DNA from 3 places in the Arthrobacter sp. TJ-265 genome. Region 1 is predicted to be linked to each of the others. Evidence: riboswitches for the same ligand, from Rfam matches in the RefSeq annotation. Region 1 holds a riboswitch; each other region holds the start of a gene.
The links. A riboswitch is a leader RNA that binds a small molecule or an ion and turns the genes downstream of it on or off. The one in region 1 is predicted to bind S-adenosylmethionine.
Positions count from the first base shown of each region.

Region 1 (4,203 bases):
CGCATGACCCGGCTGCGGGGCAAGGCGCGGTACGCCCCCACCCTCGCGACGATGGGCCTCTTCCTCGCCATGTTCGCCGCCGGCGCCGTCATGTACCCGGGGTTCCTGTCCGGGCAGGTCTTCCTCAACCTCCTGATCGACAACACGTTCCTGATCGTCCTCGCCGTCGGCATGACGTTCGTGATCCTCACCGGGGGCATCGACCTCTCCGTCGGCTCCGTCGTCGCGCTGTCCATGATGATCGCCGCCGCCCTCCTGCAGGCCGGCTGGAACCCCGCCGCGGTCATCGCCCTCGTCCTCCTGACCGGTGCCACCTTCGGCCTGCTCATGGGACTCGTGATCCAGGTCTTCGAGATCCAGCCCTTCATCGTCACCCTTGCGGGCCTGTTCCTGGCGCGGGGCCTCTGCTACGTCATCAGCGTCGATTCCATCACCGTGACCGACCCCTTCTTCACCTCCATGGCGCAGGCGAGGATCCCGCTGGTGGGGACGCTGTTCGTCTCCCCCGGCGTCGTGATCGCCCTCGTCGTGGTCGCCGTCGCGTTCTACGTGCTGCATCAGACGCGGTTCGGGCGGACCGTGTACGCGATCGGTGGCGGAGAGTCCTCGGCGCTGCTCATGGGCCTCGCCGTCCCGCGCACCAAGGTCCTCGTGTACGGGATCAGCGGACTGTGCTCCTCGATCGCCGGGATCCTCTTCTCGTTCTACAGCCTCTCGGGCTACAGCCTGGCGGCCACCGGGCTGGAACTCGACGCCATCGCGGCGGTCGTGGTGGGCGGGACGCTGCTGACGGGAGGCTACGGGTACGTGCTCGGCTCCCTCACGGGGGTGCTCGTGCTCGGTATCGTCCAGACGTTCATCTCCTACGAGGGCACGCTGAGCTCCTGGTGGACGCGCATCGTGATCGGCGCCCTGCTCCTCGTCTTCATCCTGCTGCAGAAACTCTTCACCCGGAAGGTCAGACTCACCTGAGGCCGCGGGGTTCCGGCGGCTACGCTGTGGCCCATGACTGTTCTCGTGTTCCTGGACCCGGCCCATGACGACGGCAGGGTGGCCGACGCGTCCCAGCCGCAGCTGATGGCCACCGACCTCGGCGCCACCCGCGGGGACGGCCTCTTCGAATCCCTGCTCGCCGTCGACGGAGCCCCCCGCAAGGAGCAGGCGCACCTGGCGCGCCTCGCGGCGTCGGCTGACGCCCTGGATCTGACCGTGCCCGACGCCGAGGCGTGGAGCCGCGCGATCCGCACCGGCCTGCGCGAGTTCGCGGCAGCGGAACCGGACCAGGGACACGCCGTCGTGAAGCTGGTCGCCACGCGCGGCGTCGAGGGTGCCGGGCGGGCCACGGCCTGGGTGCAGGTTTCCCGCGTGCCCGAGGCCACCCTCCGGCAGCGCGAGACGGGCCTGAAGGTCCTCTTCCTCGAGCGCGGGTACGACAGCACCGTCGCCCAGCGCGCGCCCTGGCTGCTCCTGGGGGCGAAGACCCTCTCCTACGCCGTCAACATGGCCGCCGTCCGCTACGCGAAGGCGCACGGGGCGGACGACGTCATCTTCACCTCCTCCGACGGCAAGGTGCTGGAAGGCCCGACGTCGACCGTCCTCCTCGCCTACGACCGCGACGGCCGGAAGACCCTCCTCACGCCGCAGCTCGAGAGCGGGATCCTCGCTGGGACCTCACAGAGCGCGCTGTTCGCCGCGGCGAAGGACCAGGGGTGGGAGCTCGGCTACGGACCGCTGGAACCGCACCACCTGCTCGAGGCCGACGCCGTGTGGCTGATCTCGAGTATCCGGCTCCTCGCGCCGGTGCTCTCGCTGGACGGCCAGGACCTCCGCACCTCGAGCGCGCTGACCGCCGAACTCACCGACCTCGTGGACCGCTTCGTGTAATCTCCGCCACAAAACGGCCCCTGAAGGCCCTTCTGCTACGTCAAGCGTCGGTTTTCGGCCCTCTCGTTTTGACCCGGTGCTTCGTGCTGCCCTAGCGTTTTGCCTGCAATCAAGAGTTCCAGCCCTCGGCCCTGGCCGGCTGGACAGCAACCCTCTCCCGTAGTGGGGTGCTCCAGGTGAAGATTCGGCCGCCGGGACAAGTCCCCCGGTTGGCAAGTACGGCGTCGTGCGGCCTGTCCCGGACCATTCCTCCGTGACGGCACCCGCACCCGCGCACATCCCAGAACAGTGAGCGTGTCACCCAGCAGCCTGTCCCCTCCTCGCCGTGACCCGGCGTCCCCCGCACCATCCCCGTTCCCCGCGCCTCCATCCGGGCCGGCACCTCGAAGGACATCATGAACATCTCCCGCAAGGTCCTGGCGGCATTCGCCGTCCCCTTCCTCGCCTTGACCGTCTCCTGCGGCAGCGGCAGCAGCGAGCCCACCGAGACCACGGACGCCCTGGCCGGCAGCGACCAGCAGTCGCTCGACCAGTACACGACCGAGACCACGACGCCGATCGACGAGATCGACACGGCCGAGCTCGGCCTCGTCACCGACGGCACGCTGCGCGTCGGCACGCTCTCGGACGCCCCGCCGAACATCTTCCTCGAGGACGGCGTCTTCACCGGCTACGACAACGAGCTGCTGCGCGCCATCGGCGACAAGCTGGGCCTGGAGGTCGAGTTCGCGTCCACGGACTTCTCCGCGCTCCTCGCCCAGGTGCAGAACAAGCAGTTCGACGTCGGATCCTCCTCGATCTCCACCACCGCGGAGCGCCGCGAGAACGTGGGCTTCACCAACGGCTACGACTTCGGCTACATGGCCGTCGTCACGAAGAACGGCTCCTCGGTCACAGGCTTCGACTCGCTCTCGGAGAGCACCCGCATCGGCGTGGTCCAGGGCACCGTCCAGGACGACTACGTCTCCAACACCCTCGGTCTCGAGCCGGTGCGCTTCCCCGACTACAACACCGTCTACGCGAACGTGAAGAACGGGCAGGTGGACGCCTGGGTGGCCCCGTCGCAGCAGGCCACCGGTCAGGTGAAGGAGGGCGACGACACGACGATCGCCGAGACCATCATCAACACCGAGAACTTCACCGCGTACGCCGTGAACAGCGACAACCAGCCGCTCATCGACGCCCTCAATGCGGGCCTCGACGCCGTCGTCGCCGACGGCACGTGGACCGAGCTCACCGAGGAGTGGTACCCGGACCGCGAGATGCCCTCCGACTGGAAGCCCGGCAGCAAAGCCGTGGAAGTAAAGTAGCGGTCCCTGCATGGATGCCCTCGAACAGCTCGGGAAGACGTTCTTCGACTGGGAGGCGATGGCGGCTGTCCTGCCGGACCTCCTGACCGTCGGCCTGCCGAACACCATCATGCTCGCCCTGGCGTCGGGGATCATCGGGACGATCGTCGGGATGATCCTCGCCGTCATGGGGATCTCACGCAACCGCGTGCTGCGGTGGATCGCCCGCGTCTACACGGACATCTTCCGCGGGCTACCCGCCGTCGTGATCATCCTGCTCATCGGCCTCGGGCTCGGCCCGATCCTCCGGGAGATCACGGGCAGCACGAGCCCGTACCCGCTGGGCATCCTCGCCCTCTCGCTGATCGCCTCGGCCTACATCGGTGAGATCTTCCGCTCCGGCATCCAGAGCGTGGAGAAGGGACAGCTGGAGGCGTCGCGTGCCCTCGGCTTCAGCTACAGCTCGTCGATGCAGCTCGTCGTGATCCCCCAGGGCGTGCGGCGCGTGCTGCCGGCCCTGGTGAACCAGTTCATCTCGCTCATCAAGGAGTCCTCGCTCATCTACTTCATCGGCCTCGTGGCCAGTGAGCGCGAACTCTTCCGGGTGGGCAACGACGCCGCGAGCAACACCGGCAACCTGTCACCGCTCATCGCTGCCGGCGTGCTCTACCTGTGCCTGACCATCCCGCTCACGCACCTGGTCAACTTCATCGACAACCGGCTGCGCGTGGGCAGGAAGCAGAAGCCCGAACCGGATGAACTGGCCGCAAGGATCGGCGAAGGAGCGAAGGCGTGAAGACACAAGAATCAGGGACCCTGACGGGCAGGAACCTGCACCTGTCCTTCGGCTCCAACCACGTGCTGCGGGGGATCGACCTGCACGTGGAGCAGGGCACGACGGCGTCGGTCATCGGCCCCTCCGGGTCCGGCAAGTCCACCCTCCTGCGCGTCCTGAACCGGCTGATCGAACCTGATCAGGGAGACATCCTGCTGGACGGCCGGTCTGTCCTGAAGGACAACCCGGACGAGC
Region 1 is NZ_JBZCND010000001.1:15,786-19,988, reverse strand. It holds gene yjfF (galactofuranose ABC transporter, permease protein YjfF) at 1-972, shown strand, start outside; gene AC4D2E_RS00105 (aminodeoxychorismate lyase) at 1,006-1,884, shown strand; SAM riboswitch class IV at 1,992-2,109, shown strand; gene AC4D2E_RS00100 (ABC transporter substrate-binding protein) at 2,280-3,194, shown strand; gene AC4D2E_RS00095 (amino acid ABC transporter permease) at 3,205-3,969, shown strand; gene AC4D2E_RS00090 (amino acid ABC transporter ATP-binding protein) at 3,966-4,203, shown strand, end outside.

Region 2 (4,203 bases), on a different contig from region 1:
GACGCCACCTCGAGGTCATCGAACGCTACGGCGTCACGAGCTACTACACGGCGCCCACCCTGGTCCGCTCGCTCATGGGGTGGTTCCCGGACGGCGTCCCCGCCTCCCACGACCTCTCGAGCATCCGCGTGCTGGGCACGGTCGGCGAGGCGGTCAACCCCGAGGCGTGGCGCTGGTTCCGCCGGAACCTCGGCCGCGACGAGGTGCCCGTCGTCGACACCTGGTGGCAGTCCGAGACCGGCGCCACGGTGCTCTCCCCCAGCCCCACCGACGCGGACTTCAAGCCGGGCTGCGCTGCCCGCGCACTGCCCGGGGTCAGCACGCGCATCGTCGACGAGGAGGGCCACCCCGTCCCGCCGGGCGTGCATGGCCTGATCGTGGTGGACCGCCACGGCCCGGCCATGGCGCGCACCGTCTGGGGAGACCCGCAGCGGTATCTCGACTCCTACTGGCGGAGGTTCGCAGCGCAGGGCTGGTTCCTGGCCGGCGACGGCGCCCGGTACGACGACGACGGTGACACCTGGATCCTGGGCCGCGTGGACGACGTCATCAACGTCTCGGGTCATCGCCTGTCCACGATCGAGATCGAATCGGCGCTCGTGGCCCATCCCCTCGTCACCGAAGCCGGCGCATGCCCCGTGCCCGATCCCCTGACGGGCCATGCCATTGCGGCCTTCGTGGTCCTCGCCGCGGGTACGGATCCGGACACGGACGTCACCTCGACGCTCCGCGCCCACGTCGCGGCGGCGATCGGACCGATCGCGCGGCCGTCCGCCGTCGTCGTCGTGCCCGATGTGCCGAAGACGCGCTCCGGCAAGATCATGCGCCGTCTGCTCACACAGCTCTACGAGGGCTCGCCGCTCGGGGACACCACGTCCCTGCAGAACGAGGGGTGCATCGCGGGGATCCAGGACGTGCTGTCCCGCCGCTGACGCACCGTCCGGGAGCGGTCATTAAAAGAAGGAAGCGGCAGGGCCCCGTCCAAGCACCTGCCGCTTCCCGCGCGTGGTTCGTTCCGGTGTCAGCCAGCAACCCGGACGAAGGAGGCTCCCGGGAGGTCGGAGAGGGAGTGCTGCATGGTGAGGTTCGCCCCGTTCATGCCGCTGCTGATGACCTGGCCGCCGCCGGCGTAGATCGCGACGTGGCCGCCGGTGACGACGAGGTCACCCGGGGCAGGGGATGCCACCCTGGAGCCGAACTGCAGGAACTGCGAGGGGCCGAGGTCGCCGACGGGGATTCCTGCGGCGCGCAGTGCCTTCTCCGCGAGGATGGTGCAGTCCTGGACGGCACCGGAGGCGAGCTGGGACCGGGCGGAGGCCAGAAGGGTGCCGGCGGTACCACCGGAGGCTGCGACCGGGGTGATCTTGGCGGAGGCCAGGTACACGCCGGAGCCGGGAGCCGTGGAGGCGGGAGCCGGGGCGAAGGCCGCGGCCTGCTGGACAGGCGCAGCAGGAGCCACGACGGCCGCGGGCGCAGCCTGGGGAGCGGCCACGGGCACCGAGACCGTCCGGGCCGGGGCCGCAGCGGCGCCGCCCGTCGGGATGGTGATGGTGTCGCCCGGGAAGATGATCGATGCGACGGACAGGCCGTTCGCCGTGAGGACCGCGGTCAGGTCCACGCCGTAGCGTGCCGAGACGGCGCCCAGCGTGTCACCCGGGACGACGGTGTGCGTCGTCGGGGAGGCGACCGCTGTCTGCGCGGCGGGGGCAGCCTGTGCTGCGGGGGCTGCAACGACCGCGGGGGTCGTCGTCGCGCCCTGCTCGGTGTACTCACCGGCATGGGCGGTGCCCACGGCGCCGAGCGCGAGGCCCGAGGTGACGGCGGCGATGGCGACGGGGCGGCCTACGGCGGTGGTGTGGGCCCTGGCGGCGCGGGACAGGCCCTGCAGCGCGAGACTGCCGTCGACGTCGGCACGGTGGCGCGCTGAAGAAATGTTTCGTGACATGGTTCTATACCTCTCCCATGCCTGCGGGGTGAGCTGTCGGGTTCGGATGGGAGTCACCCGGCCGCGAACATCACCCGTGGGTGATGTGGTGCGACTTAACCCCGAGGGCGCCTGCAGGGTCTCCTGCGCGCCCGGTGGAACTAGTGGTTCCCCCGTCCCTGCCTTTCGTGGTTGCGAACGAGTCCGGGACGACGGCAGGGCTCGGCATTCCGTCCAGGAGCGCCCCACGGTCGCGGAAGCACATGTTGACCATACCCAACAGCAGTCACTTCTGTCACATTAGAGTAACGGGGGGTGAAGTGCTCCTCAGCCGCGCAGCGCCCGCCAGCGACGGAGGGCGAAGACCGTCCCGGCTGCACTGAGCGAGAGCAGCACCGCCTGCTGGATGTAGAACCAGTCCGTGGCCGCCGTTCCAAGGCCGCCCAGGGCCACAAGGATGCTGCTGGCCAGCGTGAGCGTCAGCGCGGCTCCGACGTACCAGAGCGTCTGCCACAGCTTGCGGTCCTGCGCCCGGCTTGCCGATCTCCATTCCTCCATCCCTCCAGCCTAGGTCGCCGCAACCCCTGCCTCACACGGGGACACATGGTTTGGTTCTGCACCGGCCCGGTGTCAGACTCGATCCGACCATCCCGAGCGGCTGAGAGATCTGGCTCACTGACGCCGCAGCAACCCTGGCCTCCGCGTTGCGCGGCGGCATGAGGGTGCTACTGCCAGAACGATGGAGGAACCCATGAGTGCAGCCACGGCAGCCTTCGGCATCGACGTCGCCCCCGAAATCCCCCTCGCAGCATCCGAACCCAGCAAGGCAGGTGCCTGATGGCAGAACGTTCCTTCGGTTTCCGCACGCGTGCACTCCACGCCGGCGGCACTCCCGACGCCACCCACGGGGCCCGGGCCGTCCCCATCTACCAGACGACCTCGTTCGTGTTCAAGGACACCAACGACGCCGCGAACCTCTTCGCCCTGCAGAAGTACGGCAACATCTACTCGCGGATCGGCAATCCGACGGTCGCGGCGTTCGAGGAGCGCATCGCCTCCCTCGAGGGCGGGATCGGGGCCGTGGCGACGGCGTCGGGCATGAGCGCGGAGTTCATCACCTTCGCGGCGCTCTGCCAGGCCGGGGACCACATCGTCGCCGCCTCCCAGCTGTACGGCGGCACGGTCACCCAGCTCGACGTCACCCTGCGCCGGTTCGGCATCGAGACCACCTTCGTCCCCGGGACGGACCCCGCGGACTACGCGGCCGCCCTCCGGGACAACACCAAGGCGGTCTACGCCGAGGTGATCGCGAACCCCTCCGGCGAGATCGCCGACCTCGCAGGCCTCGCGAAGGTCGCCCACGACGCCGGCATCCCGTTCATCGTCGACTCCACGCTGAGCACGCCCTACCTGGTGCGCCCCATCGAGCACGGCGCGGACATCGTCATCCATTCGGCCACCAAATTCATCGGCGGGCACGGCACCACGCTCGGCGGCGTGATCGTGGAGAGCGGCCGCTTCGACTGGGGCAACGGCAAATTCCCCATGATGACCGAACCCGTGCCCTCCTATGGCAACATCCAGTGGTGGGCGAACTTCGGGGAATACGGGTTCCTGACCAAGCTGCGCACCGAGCAGCTCCGCGACATCGGGCCCTCCCTCTCGCCGATGTCCGCGTTCCAGCTCCTCCAGGGGGTCGAGACCCTCGCGCAGCGCCTGGACGAACACCTCGAGAACGCCCTGGCCGTCGCGGAGTGGCTGCAGGCCGACCCGCGGGTGGAGTACGTCAACTACGCCGGGCTCCCCACCCACGCGCATCATGAGCGGGCGAAGACCTACCTTCCGCAGGGCCCCGGCTCCGTGTTCAGCTTCGGCATCAGGGGCGGGCGCAAGGCGGGACAGAAGTTCATCGAGTCCCTGCAGCTCGCCTCGCACCTCGCGAACGTGGGCGACTCCCGCACCCTCGTGATCCATCCGGGCTCGACGACGCACCAGCAGCTCTCGGCCGAGCAGCTCGCAGCGGCGGGCGTCCCCGAGGACCTCGTGCGCATCTCCGTGGGCCTGGAGGACCTCGAGGACATCCTCTGGGACCTGGACCAGGCCCTGGACATCGCGGTGAACGCCGCCGACGCCTCCTTCGAGGACCTGCCGCAGGAAGCGGCCGGAGAGAACGACGACGACGCATCGGCGACGCGGGCAGTGGGAGTGGGAGCATGAGCGGCGGCACCGGCAACGCGACACCTGGACGGACCTGGGAAGGGCCGACGGCGCCCGAACGG
Region 2 is NZ_JBZCND010000003.1:245,895-250,097, reverse strand. It holds gene acs (acetate--CoA ligase) at 1-932, shown strand, start outside; gene AC4D2E_RS12840 (C40 family peptidase) at 1,022-1,945, opposite strand; cyclic di-AMP (ydaO/yuaA leader) riboswitch at 1,951-2,131, opposite strand; gene AC4D2E_RS12835 (hypothetical protein) at 2,252-2,482, opposite strand; SAM riboswitch class I at 2,567-2,670, shown strand; gene AC4D2E_RS12830 (O-acetylhomoserine aminocarboxypropyltransferase/cysteine synthase family protein) at 2,762-4,141, shown strand; gene AC4D2E_RS12825 (CoA-binding protein) at 4,138-4,203, shown strand, end outside.
Region 2: it holds a riboswitch for S-adenosylmethionine, as region 1 does, so the genes downstream of both, AC4D2E_RS12830 (O-acetylhomoserine aminocarboxypropyltransferase/cysteine synthase family protein) here and AC4D2E_RS00100 (ABC transporter substrate-binding protein) in region 1, are expected to answer to the same signal.

Region 3 (4,203 bases), 1.2 Mb from region 1:
ACGGCGGCCGCAGCGAGCGCCGCCGTCGCGCCGATCTGCTGCCCGATGGCTTCCGTGACGGGCAGGCGCAACCGGTAGGACTGTCCGAGGTCCCCCTGGAGGAGGTTCCCGAGGTAGCTGCCGTACTGGACGATGAAGGGCTGGTCGAGCAGGTAGTCGGCACGGACCTGCGCGAGCGTCTCGGCGGTGGGCCGTGCATCGGGTCCTCCGAGGATCAGCAGCGCCGTGTCGCCCGGGATCAGGTAGACCGCGAGGAACGTCAGCGTCGCGGCTCCCCAGAGGACACCGATCCCGACGGCGAGCCGCGTGAGGACGCGCCGGAGCACGGCCATCTACTCGGCCTTCCAGGCGTACGTGAGGACCGGCACCGGGTGGGAGGTGTCCACGGCGACGTCGTGCAGGGTGTTCGCGTAGGCGAACTGGCTCGGATTCTCGTAGAGCGGCACGCCGGGCACGATCTCGAGCAGCCGGTGCTGCGCCTTCGAGTACGCCTCCTCGGCGGCGGGTCCGTCATCGGCCTCACGGGCCGCGGAGAGCAGCGCGTCGAGCTGCGGGTCGTTCACGTACGAGGAGTTCTGACCGATCCGCTCACCTGTGATCTCGGAGGAGTGGTAGCGGATGAACAGGACGTCGGTGGTGTTGGTGTGCCACACCCCGGCCAGGGCGTCGTAGTCGCCGGCGTAGCGGAGTTCGGTGAGCTGCGCCTGGGGGAGCTGGATGATCTGGAGGTCGAAGCCGACCTTCCGCGCCTCACCCTGGAGCTGCACGAGCAGCGGGCTCGGCGTGGAACTCTCCACCGTGGGCACCTCGACCGTGAGCCGCTTCCCGTCCCGCGTGCGGAAGCCCTCGTCGTCCCGCCCGGTCCAGCCGGCGTCGTCGAGCAGCTGGTTCGCCCGCTCGGGGTCGTGGGTCAGCACGCCCTCCACGGACGGGTCGTAGTACTTGCTCTCCTTCGACAGGAAGCCGTCGATCGGGGTGTAGGTGCCGAAGCCGAGGCTCTCCGTGACGGCTCCCGTGTCCACGGCGGCGGCGAACGCCTGGCGGACCGCGAGGTCGTCGAACGGCGCCCGGTCGAGGTTGAAGCTCAGCACGTAGGGGCTGCCGGTGCGGGGCAGGTTCTCGTAGGTGAAGTCCGGGTCCGCCTGGACCGCGGCGGCGTTCTGCGGCGCGAGGTTCTCGGTCAGGTCGTACTGCCCCGAGACGAGGGACTGGTGGCGGATGACGGGTTCGCTGACGAGGGTGACCTCCACACCGTCGAGGTGCGCTTCGCCGTCACCGTCCAGCCATTCCGGCGCCCAGTCGTAGCCGTCCCGTTTGGTGTAGCTGATGCTCTGGCCAGGCTTGTAGTCGGCGACGGTGAAGGGACCGGTGCCGATCGGCTCCTGGCACAGCGTCTCGGGGGACTCGGAGATGGCCTTGCCCGAGTTCATGCCGAGCCAGGACTGCGCGAGCGTGTAGAGGAACGGCGTGTAGGGGTACGCGAGGTGCGCTTCGAAGGTGTACTCGTCGATCACGGTGCCGTCCACGTACGGGGCGATGTACGCGGCGGCGAGGGGCGACTTCGTGGCGGGGTCCCTCATGTGCTCGAAGTTCTGCCCGAGGACCTCCGCGTTCCAGGGGGAGCCGTCGCTGAAGGTGACGCCCTGCTTCAGGCGGAACGTGTACGTCTTGCCGTCCTCCGAGACCTCCCAGGACTCCGCGAGGTACGGCGCGATCTCCCCGTTCTCGTCGAGGGTCACCACGTTGTCGTAGATCAGGCGCCCCAGGAACTGTTGCTGCGTCGCCGAGATGCCGTGCCCGTCGAGGCACCCCGGCTCGGCCGAGATGGACACGTCGAGGACGCCGCCGGCCACCGGCTCGCCGTCGGTGACGGCGGACGGGCTCGCCGGCCCGGCGCAACCGGTCAGGAGGGCGAGGAGGCCGACGGCGGACAGGGCGGTGACATGTCCGAAGTAGTTTCGATTTCGGGCAGGACAAAGTACGGATGCATTCATGGAGAATTCCTCGGAAAGGCGTTCCGGCGCAACGCACAGCGCATTACGCAGGGAATGGGAAGAAAAGGGGAAGACGCGCAGAAGGCGCCGGGATCCTGCTAGGGGAAGGCGGTACAGCTCATGATGAGTGCCTTTCGAAGTGCTCTTGCCCGCGCCGGACCGGCACTGAGTGCCAAGGCGAAGGCCGCTTCGTCATCCGAACCACCCACGAACATGGGGTTGGTGCGCGGCCTAGTCGGAGCTTGGCGACCGCGTCTCTTGAAGCTGCAATTACTATAAGCATGCCCCTCGATCGATTCGGTCAACAAGAAGTTATGTGACTACGACTATGCGCGGGCCCGGCCGCGCCCGGGGATAAGGCCGGGTATCACGATCGGAAGCGTCGGCCCGCCGGCAGATGTCGCCGCGTGCTGCGGGCACCGGTCCCTGGGGCCCGTGCCGCGCGCAGCGCGTAGAGGATGGTCAGGAGATCGATGCCCTCCTGGCCGAACGCGCCGGCCAGTGGGGGGACGAGTCCCCGGGCGGCGCCCGTCATCAACACGAGGCTCAGGGCGATGCCGATGCCGATGCTCTGCAGCGCTATGCGCAGGGTCCGCTTGCCGATGATCACGGCCTCTGTGACTTTCGCGAGGTCGTCGACGGTGATGATCACCTCCGCCGATCCCGGCGCCCCACGTAGACGGCGGTTTCCCCCGGTGCCAGGGGAGTGTCCGGGACGCGCCCGACGATGCCTTCCACGAAGCGGCGTTTGCCGACGGCGATCGCGGTCCCCGCGACCTCGGCGCGAGGACCTCGTCCTCGGTGAGGGGTCCCGCCGTCGGGGCGAGGACGATCCCACCCACCAGTAGGAATAGGACGTCGCGATGATCTGCGCGGCGGCCGATGTGCATGCGCGTCATCCTGGGCCGCGCCACGGAGGGCATGCAGGGCCGCTGTGCCCCATCGGCTGGCGTGTCAGGCGTCGCGTGAGGTGGTCAGGTGGGTCCCGAGGAGACGGTCAGGTTGTTGTAGACGGCGCGGACGGCCGGGTCGCACCAGCAGGCGAAGCCTGCGCGTGACTTGTCTTCGCGGCGCACGGCGATTCCGGAAAGCACCACGATGCCCGCCGTCACGGTGATGTCCAGAACGCGCAGTCGGCCGCGCGGCGCAGCAGATCCTCGAGTGATGCGGGACTACTTGCCCCGCGTCCTCCTACATCCTCGACGAGGTGGTTGTCGACCGACGTCGTCATCCGTCCACTGTGCGCCGGGCACCGGTTCCCGTGCAGGGTCCAAGGTCCTTCCCCGGCCGTCCCGGCCCGCAGGTCCGGGCGGAGGACGACGCCGGATGGGACTTTAGGCCCTAGTAGTCGGTTGATGACTCGCGTGTGATGTTCGTGCAAAGCGAGACACCGATCCGAGAGGTTCGCACAGTGACCAACATCAGTTCAATTTGGACGAGGATCGATCCTGGAGTGCAGCAGTGGGTTCTCGCGAACCCGGGATGCCTGGTCCTGCCGCGCACTCTGGTGAATCGGGTGGAAGCAAGCATCGGCGAGAGCCTGCACGCGGACGACCACGGGGAGTACTGGTTCTCCGGCGAGGAGCTCGTGTTCCTGAAGGCGCGTCGTCGGGCACAGGAACTCGGCGGGTACAGCGCGGATGGGCAGGGCAGCATCCGATGGGACGACCACGCAGAGATGCTGGACCGGTGAGGCGGCGTCCAATCGCGGCCGGCGGTGTGACCCGGGGATCGGCGAGGACCGCCTACCGTCGGGGAGGGACCACTGCCCTCGGTGCCGAGTCCGAGGAGACGATGCGGCGGCGCGCGATGGCGATGCACCCCTCGGCCTCCAACCGGAAGCTCAAGATCCTCGTCAGCGCCGACGCCGAAGCGCACATCGTGCAGATCCTCGTGCACGGCTGCGTGTCTGCGGTCAATCTGCACGCCCTCGACCTCGTGGTGAGACGGGCAGCCACCCTGTCACCGGGAACGAACGTCGTTCTCGACCTGAGCGAAGCGCAGGCCTGGGACTCGGTGCGGACCGATCTTCGCTCCGAGTCGATCACCGCGCGTCTGACCGCGCAGGGGACCGCACCCGCGCCCTTCCCTCTGGGGGTCATACCGCCCGCACCCTAGGGTGCGGGGCAACGGACAGGTGCACCCTGGGTTCAACGGCGAGCGCGGGGTGCACCGAGGTGGGCCCCGCGCTCGCGGGTCTTTCAGGTGC
Region 3 is NZ_JBZCND010000001.1:1,249,878-1,254,080, forward strand. It holds gene AC4D2E_RS05995 (ABC transporter permease) at 1-332, opposite strand, end outside; gene AC4D2E_RS06000 (ABC transporter substrate-binding protein) at 333-1,994, opposite strand; SAM riboswitch class IV at 2,131-2,258, opposite strand; gene AC4D2E_RS06005 (hypothetical protein) at 2,362-2,646, opposite strand; gene AC4D2E_RS06010 (BON domain-containing protein) at 2,969-3,106, opposite strand; gene AC4D2E_RS06015 (hypothetical protein) at 3,406-3,687, shown strand; gene AC4D2E_RS06020 (hypothetical protein) at 3,684-4,112, shown strand.
Region 3: it holds a riboswitch for S-adenosylmethionine, as region 1 does, so the genes downstream of both, AC4D2E_RS06000 (ABC transporter substrate-binding protein) here and AC4D2E_RS00100 (ABC transporter substrate-binding protein) in region 1, are expected to answer to the same signal.